DNA from 4 places in the Paraburkholderia sp. SIMBA_027 genome. Region 4 is predicted to be linked to each of the others. Evidence: riboswitches for the same ligand, from Rfam matches in the RefSeq annotation. Region 4 holds a riboswitch; each other region holds the start of a gene.

Evidence for each region. Region 4 has a riboswitch for cobalamin ahead of SB764_RS08330 (HoxN/HupN/NixA family nickel/cobalt transporter). Riboswitches for the same ligand answer to the same signal wherever they lie in the genome.
Region 1: another riboswitch for cobalamin. It lies ahead of SB764_RS09865 (TonB-dependent receptor domain-containing protein); the one in region 4 lies ahead of SB764_RS08330 (HoxN/HupN/NixA family nickel/cobalt transporter).
Region 2: another riboswitch for cobalamin. It lies ahead of cobG (precorrin-3B synthase); the one in region 4 lies ahead of SB764_RS08330 (HoxN/HupN/NixA family nickel/cobalt transporter).
Region 3: another riboswitch for cobalamin. It lies ahead of cobW (cobalamin biosynthesis protein CobW); the one in region 4 lies ahead of SB764_RS08330 (HoxN/HupN/NixA family nickel/cobalt transporter).

What each region holds. Positions count from the first base shown of each region.
Region 1 covers NZ_JAWRWY010000004.1:408,598-411,780, forward strand. Annotated here, with positions in the region: gene SB764_RS09865 (TonB-dependent receptor domain-containing protein) at 1-1,462, opposite strand, end outside; cobalamin riboswitch at 1,553-1,750, opposite strand; gene SB764_RS09870 (LysR family transcriptional regulator) at 1,832-2,773, opposite strand; gene SB764_RS09875 (CoA-acylating methylmalonate-semialdehyde dehydrogenase) at 2,982-3,183, shown strand, end outside.
Region 2 covers NZ_JAWRWY010000018.1:140,127-143,309, reverse strand. Annotated here, with positions in the region: gene SB764_RS30000 (cobalt-precorrin-6A reductase) at 1-143, opposite strand, end outside; gene cbiE (precorrin-6y C5,15-methyltransferase (decarboxylating) subunit CbiE) at 140-1,372, opposite strand; cobalamin riboswitch at 1,435-1,629, shown strand; gene cobG (precorrin-3B synthase) at 1,726-3,114, shown strand; gene SB764_RS29985 (precorrin-8X methylmutase) at 3,114-3,183, shown strand, end outside.
Region 3 covers NZ_JAWRWY010000018.1:127,936-131,118, reverse strand. Annotated here, with positions in the region: gene cobN (cobaltochelatase subunit CobN) at 1-705, opposite strand, end outside; gene cobW (cobalamin biosynthesis protein CobW) at 737-1,852, opposite strand; cobalamin riboswitch at 2,120-2,393, opposite strand; gene SB764_RS29945 (cobalamin biosynthesis protein) at 2,753-3,183, shown strand, end outside.
Region 4 covers NZ_JAWRWY010000004.1:62,423-65,605, forward strand. Annotated here, with positions in the region: gene SB764_RS08325 (LysR substrate-binding domain-containing protein) at 1-751, shown strand, start outside; cobalamin riboswitch at 858-1,055, shown strand; gene SB764_RS08330 (HoxN/HupN/NixA family nickel/cobalt transporter) at 1,145-2,203, shown strand; gene SB764_RS08335 (amino acid permease) at 2,280-3,183, opposite strand, start outside.

The sequences.
Region 1 (3,183 bases), 350 kb from region 4:
GCGCCGCCGTGAAGGTGCCGATCGACGTCGCCGCGTCGAGCGCCACTTCCACCGTGTCGCTGCGCTCGGGTTGCAGATTCGGATTCGCGTAGCCCGGATAGTAGAGGTCGTTGAAGGTCGGCAGACGGAACGCGTTGCCGTACGACACGCGCGCGGTATAGACCGGCGTGATCGCCCACGCGAGCGCCGCGTTGCCCGTGTTCACGCTTTGCCCCTGTACGATCTCGTGGCGCCCGGCGAGGAACAGCGTCCAGTCGCCGAGCGTCGCCGACTGATGCAGCGAGACGGCGGAATCGTTGCGCGCGGGCAGGCCGTCCGGCACATCGACGGGAAGATACGCCTGCTCGCGCGTGAAGTCGTACGCGAGCTTGGTCTCGCCCGAGAGCGCGTGACCGAACAGCGTGTGACCGGTTTCCTGATGCGTGATCGACGTCGACGTGCTCAGGCGCGTCGAATCGATTTCGTCGGTCGGCATGCCGGGGTCGTTCGCGTAGAGGAACTGGCGGTCGTACGCATAGCCGAACGACTGGTCGAACTGCGTGGTCGGCGTGATGTCGAGATGAAACGCCACGCCGGTCGTGAGCTGATGATCGCGCTGGCGATCCGCGTAGCCCGCGTTGTCGTACGAGAGATCCGAGCGGTGATAGAGCGCGAAGGTCGAGATCGACCAGTTCTCGCGCGCGTAGCCAAGACGCGCGTCCACGTCCTGCGCGTGATACGGATTGCGGCCGTCCTCGTGACCGTAGGCCCACGGCTTGGTCGCGTCGATGCCCGCGGTGTTGTAGTCGTGCAGACCGAGCGAATACGTGAGTCCGCCGAGCGCCGCGAGCGGCCCGCTCGACGGCACGGTGCCCGAGGTGCGCAGCTGCGTGTCGAAGGTCTTGTTCGAGCCGCCGCCGAATGACACCGTGGTTTGGTTCGGCTGATTCGAGGCGTGGCGCGTGAAGAGCTGCACGACGCCGCCCACCGCATCCGCGCCGAACGACGCCGCCGCCGGGCCGGAAATCACTTCCACGCGATCGAACGCCGAGGTCGGCAGATCGGCCCACGCGGCCGTGCCCGTGGTCGCCGAGCCCACGCGGATGCCGTCGATGAACACGGCCACCTGATTGGCCGCCGAGCCGCGAATGCTGACCGACGCCGTCGCGCCGGGACCGCCGCTCTGCGAAACGCTGACGCCCGGCAGCGTGGCGAGCGCCTGCGTGATGCTCGGGTCGATCGGGTCGAGCCGGTCGAGATCGGCGCGCGTGAGCACCTGCGTGCTGGCGTAACGCTGATCGAACGATTGCGGCAGATGCTGCGTGTCGCCAACCACGAGAATGTTCGGCAACGTGGCGTCGGCCTGGGTTGGTTCAGCGCTTTCTTCAGCACTTTGCGGCGACGTTTGCGCATAAGCGCCTTGCCAGGCGCAGGCCGCGACGGCGGACGCGAGAACGGTGGAAGCGAATTGACGATACTTCATGAGCAGACAGATCCAGAGGTCGAACTGTCCTTGCAACGGGCGGCCGCGCGGGCGGCGCGCGCGCATCGGGACACCCCGCCCTTTGCGGCTGCTTGGACCTCGGTCGATGGCAGGTCTCCTGGCTCGCGGGTCGTCGCCCGATGCCGGCCTTCCCGGTTTCCCAGTGGCCCTCGCTGGCATGGACTCGCCGCTCACAGTTGCGGGGACAGCCGCAGACTTCCGGCGCGCGCGCCGTTACTGCGTTCCCTTTTGATCCCGTCGCCGGGAACCATCAGCGCGCGAGCGTAAAGGCGGCGCGTTCCGCGCGTCAACCTCCGGCGCGCCGGGCGATGCGAAAAAACGTCAGATGCGACTCGCCGCCCGCATCGCTCATTCGAGCGGAAAGCCCTGCCTGAAGGTCTGACGCAGAAAATCGGCGAACAGCGTCACCGCGCGCGGCACATGCGCGCCATAGGGCCGCACCACGTGCAACTGCGACGCGAACGCCCCCACCGGCCGCCACGCCGGCAGCAGCACGACGAGCTTGCCCGCCTGCAACGCGGCCTGCGCGCTGAAATCGGGCAGCAGCGCAATGCCCAGATTTTCGAGCGCGGCGTCGCGCAGCGCCTCGCTGTTATTGGCCGACACCGGCCCGTTCACGGTCACGTTCACGCGCGACTGCTCGGCGCGCCGCCCGGCTTTTTCGAACGACCACGCGCCCGACCCGAGCGTGCGCGGATAGTAAAGACAGTCGTGCTGCGCAAGATCGGCGGGCGTTTGCGGCGTGCCGCGCAGCTTCAGATACGCGCGCGTGGCGACGATCACCGAACGCGTGTCGCAGAGCTTGAACGCCACATGCGTTTCCGGCACCTGCGCGCTGTGGCGGATCGCGAGATCGAAACCCTCGCTCGCGATCGACGTAAGCCGGTCGGACAATTCGAGCTGCACGCGCACCTCGGGATTCGCCCGCGCGAACTGCGCAAGCCGCGGCACCAGTTGCTGACGCGCGAAGGCCACGGGCGCGGTCACGCGCACCGTGCCGCGCGCGACGTCGGCCATTTCGCGCACGCTCGCGAAACTCGTGGCGATGCGCTCGAACTGCGCGCGCGTGTCCTCCACGAGCCGCCGCCCCGCTTCCGTGAAGCGCACGCTGCGCGTGGTGCGCTGCACCAGCGCGACGCCCGCCACGCGTTCCAGTTCGGCGATCCGCTGGCTCATCGCGGCTTTGCTCACGCCGAGCCGCGCAGCGGCCGCCGTATAACTGCCCTGCGCCGCCAGCACGTTCAGCCAGTGCAAATGGGTCCAGAGCGCTTCGACGTTCTGCGTATCCACGAAATGACTCCTGCCCCGAATCCTCAAAGATGCGCCGATGATAGCACCGCGCCCGCGTATCTTTCAGCGCTGCGCATGGCGATTGTTCACGCTGGAAAACAATCAATTCAGCCTGCGTGGCTGTGCAGACGCCTGCCGCCTCCGTACACTGGCCGTCATAGTGACGATCAACCGATGCTCAATCGATACCCAACTTCGAGGAGATGACATGCAGCCCTTTACCGATTCCGCGGACGTAGTCAACTACATCGGCGGCAAGCGCGAACGCGGCGCGGGCGACCGCACGCAATCCGTCTTCAATCCGGCGACCGGCGCCGCCGCGCGCCGTCTGGTGCTGGGCGAAGTCGCCGACGTCGACGCCGCCGTGGCGAGCGCGAAAGCCGCGTTCCCGGCCTGGCGCGACACGCCGC
Region 2 (3,183 bases), on a different contig from region 4:
ACGCGCACGGCGCACGCGAGATCGGCGGGCACGCGGCCCAGACCCGCGAGGCTGTACACATGCTCGGGCGCGAGCGTGCGCGCGATGCGCAGCGCGTCGCCGGTGCCGCCGAGCAACAGGAGACGAGGCGCGCGCGCGCTCATGGCTTGCGCACGTCGTAGAGCGTGACGGGCAGCGCCTGGCGCCAGGTATCGAAACGCCCGAGCGGTTCCGCCTCGCCGATGCCGATGCGCGTGAGCGTGCCGCCGTGCTGCGCGCGCCACGCGACGAGCGCCGCCTCGCTCTGCACGGTCACCGCGTTGGCGACCAGCCGCCCGCCCGGCGCGAGCCGTTCCCAGCAGGCGTCGAGCACGCCCGGCACCGTCACGCCGCCGCCGATAAACACGGCGTCCGGCGCGGCGAGGCCCGCGAGCGCATCGGGCGCGCGGCCCGCCACCAGTTGCAGCGCGGGCACGCCCAGCGCGTTACGGTTGTGCTCGATGAAGCGCTGACGCTGCGCGTTCGCTTCGATCGCGATCGCGCGGCAAGCGGGATGCGCGCGCATCCATTCGATGCCGATCGAGCCGCTGCCCGCGCCCACGTCCCAGAGCAGCGCGCCCGGCGTCGGCGCGAGGCGCGCGAGCGTGAGCGCGCGCACATCGCGCTTGGTGAGCTGGCCGTCGTGCTGGAAGGCGTCGTCGGGCAGGCCGGGTGTGAGCGTCCAGGCATCGGCACGCCGGGCGTCGTCGGCCTCGCATTCGAACGCGACCAGATTGAGCGCGGCGCATTCGTCCACTTGCCACGCATCGGCGCGGCCTTCGATGCGACGTTCGAGCGCACCGCCCAGATGCTCGAACACGCTCAGGCGCGTCGCGCCGAAACCCTGCGCGGCGAGCAGCGCCGCGAGCGCGGCGGGCGTGCGGCCGTCGGCGCTCAGCGCAAGCACGCGTGAGCGCGCGAACAGATGGCGGCGCAGCGCGTCGAGCGGACGGCCGACGAGCGACACCGCCGCCACGTCCTGCAAGGCCCAGCCGAGCCGCGCCGCCGCTAGCGACAGCGACGACGGCGCGGGCAGCACCGCCATTTCATCGATCGGCACATGACGCGCGAGCGTCGCGCCCACGCCGAAGCACATCGGATCGCCGCTCGCGAGCACGCATACGCGCGACTGCGATTGCGACGATTCGCGCAGCGCCAGCAGCGGCGCGACGCTGAACGGCTGCGGCCAGGCCTCGCGGCGCGCCCCCACGCGCGCGGGCAGCATCGCGAGATGACGCTCGCCGCCCGTCACGACATCCGCCTCGAACAGCGCGCGCCGCGCGGCGCGTCCGAGTCCCGCGTATCCGTCGTCGCCTATGCCGATCACCGTCAGCCACGCCCGCCTGCCCTGCATCCGATCTCCGTTCCGGGTTGCGCGCGCGCCGTTTCGTCTCGCGGAGCACGCTGGAAAACGGGCATAATACCGCTTCCGCCGGCGCCGGACGGGCCTGAAAACCTCGACGGCATAAAAGGGAACACAGCAAAACTGTGGCCGCCCCCGCGACTGTGAGCAGCGAGACCGCATCCACCCGAGCCACTGGTTTTACCGGGAAGGCCGATGCGGCCGCCGACCTGCGAGCCAGGAGACCTGCCGGCCGAACGACTGTTCGTGCGAGCCCATGCCGGGCGGGGTGTACCGGCGGCCATCGTCCCGCCAGCGCACCGCGCCGGGGCGCTCCGACTCGCGCGACGCAACCACGGTGTCCCTTGAATTACGATTCGCAGCCCGCTTCGTCCCCTGCCACGCTTGCCGAGGCGCGCCGCTCGGCGTGTCCGGGGCTCGTGCGCGTCGTCGCGGCGCGTGACGGCGGACTGTGCCGCATCCGTCTGCCCGGCGGCGTGCTGAGCGCCGCCCAGGCGCGCGCCATCGCGCACGCGGCGCGCACTGATGCCGACGGCACGCTCGAACTGACCAACCGCGCCAACGTGCAGATTCGCGGCGTCCGCGCGGGCCAGGAAGCGGCGCTCACGGCCGCGCTGATCGCCGGCGGCCTCGGCCCCGCGAACGGCGTGCAGACGCCCGCGAATCTGTGCGCCGCCGACGAGTTGCGCAATCTGATGCTGAGCCCGCTCGCGGGCCTCGATCCGCACGCGCTGTTCGACACCACGACGCTCGCCGCGCCGCTCGTCGCGATGCTGCAAAACGAGCCGCGCTTCGCCGCGCTGTCGCCGAAATTCGCCCTGCTGATCGACGGCGGCGAGTCACTCGCGGCGCTCGATCATCCGCACGATATCTGGCTCGCGGCCACGCGCGAAGGCGACGCAACGCGTTTCGCGTTCGGTCTCGCCGGTTGTCCGGACGACGGCGCGACCGGCTCCATCGCCGCCACGCACGTTCAGGCGCTGATCCGCGCGCTGCTGCATGCGTTTCTCGATCTCGCCGCGCCCGATCAATTGCGCATGCGCGACGTGATCGCCTCGCACGGCGCCGCTGCATTGCTCGACGCCGCGCAACGTCATGCCGATTTCGCGATCCCGACGCCACAGCCCGCCGCCGATCACCACGCGCCCGCGAACTGGCAGCGCCCGCGCGTCGATCTCACGCGACGCCTGGGCGCGCACGCGCTGCACGCGAACGGCGACGGCTACGTCGGCGCGCAACCGCCGCTCGCGCGCCTCGACGCCGCCACGCTCGACGCGCTCGCCGACCTCGCCGAACGCCACGGCGACGCCACGCTGCGCATCACGCCGTGGCAAGGCGCGCTCGTGCCGCACGTCGCGCGCGCGGCGCTGATGCCCGTGCTCGACGCCCTGCGCGCGCTCGGCCTGAGCGTCGACGCCGCCGATCCGCTCGCGCGCACGATCGCCTGCACGGGCTCGGCGGGTTGCGCGAAAAGCCGCGCCGACACCAAGGCCGACGCGCTGCGCCTCGCGCCGCATCTGCCGCCGCACGTGCAGGCGCACCTGAGCGGCTGCGAGCGCTCCTGCGCCGCCGCGCACCGCGCGCCGTTCACGCTGCTGGCCGCCGCGCCGGCGCATTACGACCTTTACGAGCGCGACGCGAGCGCAGCCGGTTTCGGCCGCCTCGTCGCGCGCCACCTGACCCTCGACGCCGCCGCGCACACCATCGCGCAGCGCGCCCCGGAGCCTTTTTGATGTCTGATTACATCCGCGACGGCCAGGCGATCTATCGCGAATCGTTCGCGACGATCCGCGCCGAAGCCG
Region 3 (3,183 bases), on a different contig from region 4:
CGGATTGAGTCCGCGCGCGAGCAGCGCATCGATCAGCGCATCGAACGCGGCCGTGTTCGCGGCCTGCAGATGCGCCTTGTAAAACAGGATCGCGACGACGGGCGCGCCGGGTGTCCAGCGCGCGCGCCAGTCGTCGACGGTGGCCACGTCGCGCGCCGGATGATAGATCGCGGCGGCGGGCAGCACGACCGGCGGCGCCGGCTCGCGGCCCCAGTCGAACGCGCGCCACGCGAGCGCGCGCAGAAAACCTTCGGCATTCGCCGCGCCGCCTTCGCGCAGATAGCGCCACAAAAGACGGCAAAAATCCGGCTCGGCGCGGCTCCTGGCGATCAGGTTCGGGTCTTCCTGCAAGTCGCCCGAGAACATCGCGAGCAGCTGCCCGCGCTGCTGCGCGAGCGACACGACCTGCTCGATGCCGTACGGCCAGTAGGCTTCGCCGCCCAGATGATCGACCACGACCACGCGCGCATGCCTGAGCACGTCGTCGATATAAAAATCGACCGACGCGTTCTGGCGCAGATAGGTGACGTTCGCGAGCCGCACGCCCGGAAAACCTTCGGGCAGGCGCGGCACGACGCTCGCCAGCAGCGCGAGCGTGGTGTCCGCCGAACTCAGTACGACGATCTCGGCGGGCTGCTGATCGATGCGGATCACGCCCTGCGTGTCGTCGACGAAACCGCCCGGCGTGGTGCGCAGCAAATGCATGGGTGTCGCTCGTTGAACTGCGTGCTCGGTGTTATTGCGCGGATGCGGTTTGCGCCGCGTTTTGCCCTGCGGTTTGCGCCGCGGCCAGCGCGGCGTCGAACGCGCCTTGCAGCGCGGCGGCGTCGAGCTCCTCGCCGATCAGCACGAAGCGGCTCGCGAGTGGCTGCGCCGCGCTTTCCTGCACGTTCCAGCGGCGATCGAAATAGCTGTCGAAGCGGCGGCCCACGCCCTGAATCACGAGGCGCATCGGCGCGCCCGGCAGCGCGGCGAAACCCTTCACGCGATAGATCGTGTGCGTATCGACGAGCGTTTGCAGCGCCGCGACCGCCGCGTCGCGCGACGACACCTGCGCCTCGACCACGACGGAATCGAACTCGTCGTGATGATGATCGGCGTCGTCGGCGGAACCGTGGTGATCGTGGCGCAGATGAATGCTTTCCTCCGACGCGGCTTCGAGACCGAGCAGCGTGTGCAGGTCGAGCTTGCCGTGCTGCGCGCGCACGATCTTCACCTGCGGCGGCAGTTCTTCGCGCAGCTCCTCGATGAGCGCGTCCTGCGCGGCGGCGTCGATCAGATCGGTCTTGTTCAGGATGACGAGATCGGCGGCCGACAGCTGGTCTTCGAACAGTTCGTGCAGCGGCGATTCGTGATCGAGATTCGGATCGGCCTTGCGCTGCGCATCGACGGCTTGCGGGTTGTCCGCGAACTGGCCGCTCGCGGCGGCGGGACCGTCGACCACCGTCACGACCGCGTCGACGGTGAAGGCGTTGCGGATCGACGGCCAGTTGAACGCCTGCACGAGCGGCTTGGGCAGCGCGAGGCCCGAGGTTTCGATCAGCACGTGGTCGATGTCGGCGCGGCGTTCGAGCAGTTGCTCCATCACCGGGAAGAATTCTTCCTGCACGGTGCAGCAGAGGCAGCCGTTGGCGAGTTCGTAGAGCTGGCCTTCCGTTTCGTTGCCGTTCTCGTCGCAACCGATGCCGCAGCCGCGCAGGATTTCGCCGTCGATGCCCAGTTCGCCGAATTCGTTGACGATGACCGCGACGCGCAGGCCGCCTGCGTGCTGAAGAATGTGGCGCAACAGCGTGGTTTTGCCGCTGCCGAGGAAGCCCGTGACGATGGTGACGGGGATTTTGCGCATCTGCATGAGGAAGCTCCTTCGGCGCATGGGCCGCAGGTGAGGTGCGCCGCGCCGTGCGCGTCGCGCGTGAGCGTCCTGGCGGGTGGGTCGTCGCGTGGCGTGCATGACGGCACATGCAATCAGCGTAGTTCGCGACGTGCACGAAGCACAGGATCGCGGCGCGCTGCATGACGCCATCGGTAACGATACGGACGATACAACCGGTCTGGACGCGCCACGGGCGAGGCCCGGCATGACGCATGAAATCATGGACGCGGCGCCGCAACCCCGCAGCGCGCGTCCCGCGTATCTGGCCGGTATCCGGACTGACGAGTCACGCCGCTTCGCCTTCCCGCGCGGCGCGCCATTCAGGCGCGCGTCGCACAGTGGCCATGCATGCGGCGCATGCGATGAAGCGGCTTGCATCGACCTTGCGGACGATGCGCTCGTTGTACCGTTGCGGGTGCAGTTCAGGTTGGCCGTGCCCGTGGCGGGATGGCTCCCTGATTCCCGTTTAACTGCGTGCGAAACGTACGCGCACGCGAGCACCAGAGTGCGTGCGAGTGTAGGCGCGGGTGCGCTGCGCGTCAACCTGGACGGGCGACGGGCGCGGGCCGTTGCGGCGATGGGCGGTGTCCGTGCGGTGTCCGTGCGGTGTCCTTGTGGCATGCGGGCGGCGCCGGTTCCGTGCGCGTTCCGGATCGTTTCGCCCAGGCCGGCTGGAGCCGCGAGGCCGCCTGTCCGAGCCGCGAGGCGCGAAATGCCTGTGCTATCGTATGCGCGAATTTACGCCGTTTTCGGCCGATTTCCGCTTTTTCCACGCATTACGCCCCCGACTTTCCGCGCTCCGTGACTCCCGCCCCGCCCGCCGACTGCTTGCCCGATGCCGCCCCGGCAGCGGACAATGCGGCGCCGCTCGCCCAGGCGATCGCGCTCGCGATCGGCATCGGCTGCCGCCAGGGCGTCTCGGTTGCGCAGATCGAGGCCGCCGTGCAAGCCGCGCTCGGCGCGTGGCCGCTCGCGCACGTGCGCGCCGTGGCGACGCTCGATGCGAAAACCGCCGAGCCCGCGTTGCGCGCGTTTTGCGCGGCGCACGGGCTGCCGTTGCGGGGATTCACGCGCGAGCAGGTGCAGGCGACGGCGCGGCAAGCGGCATCGGCATCGGCATCGGCATCGGCATCGGCGTCGGCGTCGGCATCGGATTCGATGGCGGATTCGGCTCCGAGCGCGGCGGCGCTGGCGCGTTTCGGCGTGCCGGGCGTGTGCGAACCGTGCGCGCGTCTCGCGGCCGATGGCGGCGCGCTGCTACGCGGCAAGCTCGCGCTCGACGGCGTGACGGTGGCGCTCGCCGCCATCGC
Region 4 (3,183 bases):
GCTGTTCGAGCGGCGTGCGCGCGGCGTGGTCCTGACCGACGAAGGCGCCGCGCTGCTCGGCGACGTGAGCAGCACATTCGAGCGGCTCGCCACGGCGGCAAGCCGCTTGCGCCGCCATGATGTGCCGGTTCGCGTGTCGGGCATCGTGCGCGTGAATGTGCAGCCCAGTTTCGCACTGGGATGGCTGCTGCCGCGTCTGGAAGATTTCCGCAGCCGCTATCCCGAGATCGATCTGCGGCTGTCGACGACCTCGCGCAAATTGCGCTACATCGGCCACGCGTTCGATATCGGCGTGCGCGCGGGGCCGGAAACCGGCGACGGTGTGATCTCCCGTGCGCTGATGGCCGACGTGCGGCTACCCGCGTGCAGCCCGGCGCTTCTGCATCGGCATCCGATTCGGGAAGCGGCGGACCTGCGCCACCACACGTTGCTGCATTCGAGCACCACGCGGTCCGCATGGGCGAGCTGGCTGCGCGAGGCGGGCGCCGCTGATCTACAGCCGCACCGTGAAATCGAACTCGACCACACCTATCTCCAGCTGGCGAGCGCGGTAGAAGGCCTGGGCGTCGCGCTCGCGTCGCTGCCGCTGATTGCTCGGGACATCGCCGCCGGGCGGCTCGTCTGCCCGATTGCCGCGCCGGGATGGCGCGCACCCGACTACACGCTGGTAATGAACGCCGATCGCGCGCGCGATGAAGCCGTCGTGGCCTTCGGGCAATGGATGATCGACAGGGCCGGGCGCGAAGCCTGACGTACCGGCAATGGCAACCGCAAGCGCAAGCGCACGCCATCGAATACCTCGCCATCGAATCCAGGCTTTTTTCTCGTGTGCAATTGACGTCTGGGCCGTCCGCCCATTACGCTTGCGGGCTGATGGTTCCCGGCGACGGGATCAAAAGGGAACGCAGTGACGACGCATTGCGTCGAGTCTGCGGCTGCCCCCGCAACTGTAAGCGGCGAGTTCGTGCCATTCGGCGCCACTGGGAAACCGGGAAGGCGGGCATGAGAACCGTGACCCGCAAGCCAGGAGACCTGCCATCGACCGAGGTCCATGCAGCCGCAACGGGCGGGGTGTCCCAATGCGCAAACCACCGCTTCGCGCGGTGCTTCGTTGCAGGACAGCCCCGACCTCAGGATCTGTCACATGTCCATCGCTCTCGAACCGGCCGCTGCGCCGGGAACCCTTCGCCGTCGCGTCGCCAGCATTTACGCCGTGCTCGCGGTCTTCAATATCGGCGCGTGGATCTGGGCGTTCATCGCCTTTCACGCGCAGCCGCTGCTGCTCGGCACCGGCCTGCTCGCCTATGGTTTCGGCTTGCGTCATGCCGTCGACGCCGACCATATCGCCGCCATCGACAACGTCACCCGCAAGCTGATGCAGGACGGCCGGCGTCCGGTTTCCGTAGGTTTCTTTTTCGCGCTCGGTCACTCGGCCGTGGTGCTGCTCGTGGCGATTGCCGTCGCGGCGACGGCGGCGGCGCTCGAAAGCCGCTTCGAGGCGTGGAAGGATATCGGCGGGGTCATTTCGACGAGCGTCTCCGCGCTGTTTCTGTTTCTGATCGCCGCGATGAACATCGTCATTCTGCGCGGCGTGTGGCGCGCGTTCGGCAAGGTCCGGCGCGGCGAGCGCTACGACAACGACGACCTCGATCTGCTGTTGAACAGCCGCGGCCTGCTTTCGCGCCTGTTCCGCCCGCTGTTTCGCCTCGTGTCTCGACCGCTGTGGATGCTGCCGCTCGGCTTTCTGTTCGGGCTCGGTTTCGACACCGCGACCGAAGTGAGCCTGCTGGGCATTTCCGCGAGCCAGGCGGCGCAAGGCGTGTCGATGGGCGTGGTGCTCGTGTTTCCGGTGCTGTTCGCGGCGGGCATGTCGCTCGTCGATACGACCGACGGCATCCTGATGCTCGGCGCCTACGACTGGGCCTTCGTGCGCCCCATCCGCAAGCTCTATTACAACCTCACGATCACGCTCGTTTCCGTCGCGGTCGCGGTGCTCATCGGCGGTATCGAAACACTCGGTCTGCTCGCCGATCACTTCGACCTCAAGGGCGGCTTCTGGAACGTGATCGGCAGCCTCAACGACAATTTCAACAACCTCGGCTTCGTCATCATCGGCGTGTTTATTTTTGCGTGGGTGATTTCGTTCCTCATTTACCGCCTGAAACGCTACGACGAACTGCCGGCGCTGCAATCCGATCGTTGAACGCGCAATCACGCGACATCGCAAGACACATTCGGCGTCCTCGCCCGCGCACGCAAACGGGCGAGGACGTCGTGGTTCAAGCGCGCCGCTGACGCAGATAACCCACCGCCGCGAGCGCCACGCAACACCCCAACGTGGCGATCACTTCGCCGCGGTGATCTTCGCTGAGCACCATCACCACGAAGGCGCCGCAGATCAGCGCAACGACCAGCACGCCCAGGAAGGGGTGCAGCCACATCCGCACCTTCAACGGCCCGGCGGACACGAGTTGCTGGCGCAGACGCAACTGGCTCACGGCAATCACGAGGTAGACCAGCAGCGCGATCGCGCCGGTCGTCGAGAGCAAGGCGTCGAAGACATATTTCGGCGCAAGATAATTCGCCCCGCACGCCACGAACGCCACGAGGCTCGACGCCATCACGGCGCGCGCCGGCACGCCGCTCGCGGTCGTGCGCGTGACGAAGCGCGGCGCCTGCTCGCGCCGGCCGAGCGAATACATCATGCGCGATGCCGTATACAGCGCTGAGTTCAGGCAGCTGCCGACCGCGACCAGAATGAGGCCGTCGGTAATGAGTCGCGCGTACGGAATATGGAAGCTGCGCAGCACGGCCTGATACGCGCCCAGACCCGTCAGATCGGCGTCGTTCCAGGGCACCGTGCAAATGATGACGAGCACCGAGCCGATATAGAACAGCGAAATGCGCCAGACCACCGAGGTAATCGCGCGGCCGATTTCCCGCGCGGGATTTTCCGATTCCGCCGCAGCGATCGTCACCACTTCAGTGCCGAGGAACGTGAACATCGTCGTCAGCAACGCACCGACGATCGGCGCCATGCCGCGCGGCATGAATCCGCCATGACCGGTCAGCGTGTGCCACGGCGTGAGGTGGACGGACGGCATCAGCCCCGCGATCGCCGCAATCCCGCAGCCGATAAACAGCAGAATGCCGGCCACCTTGATGATCGCGAACCAGAACTCC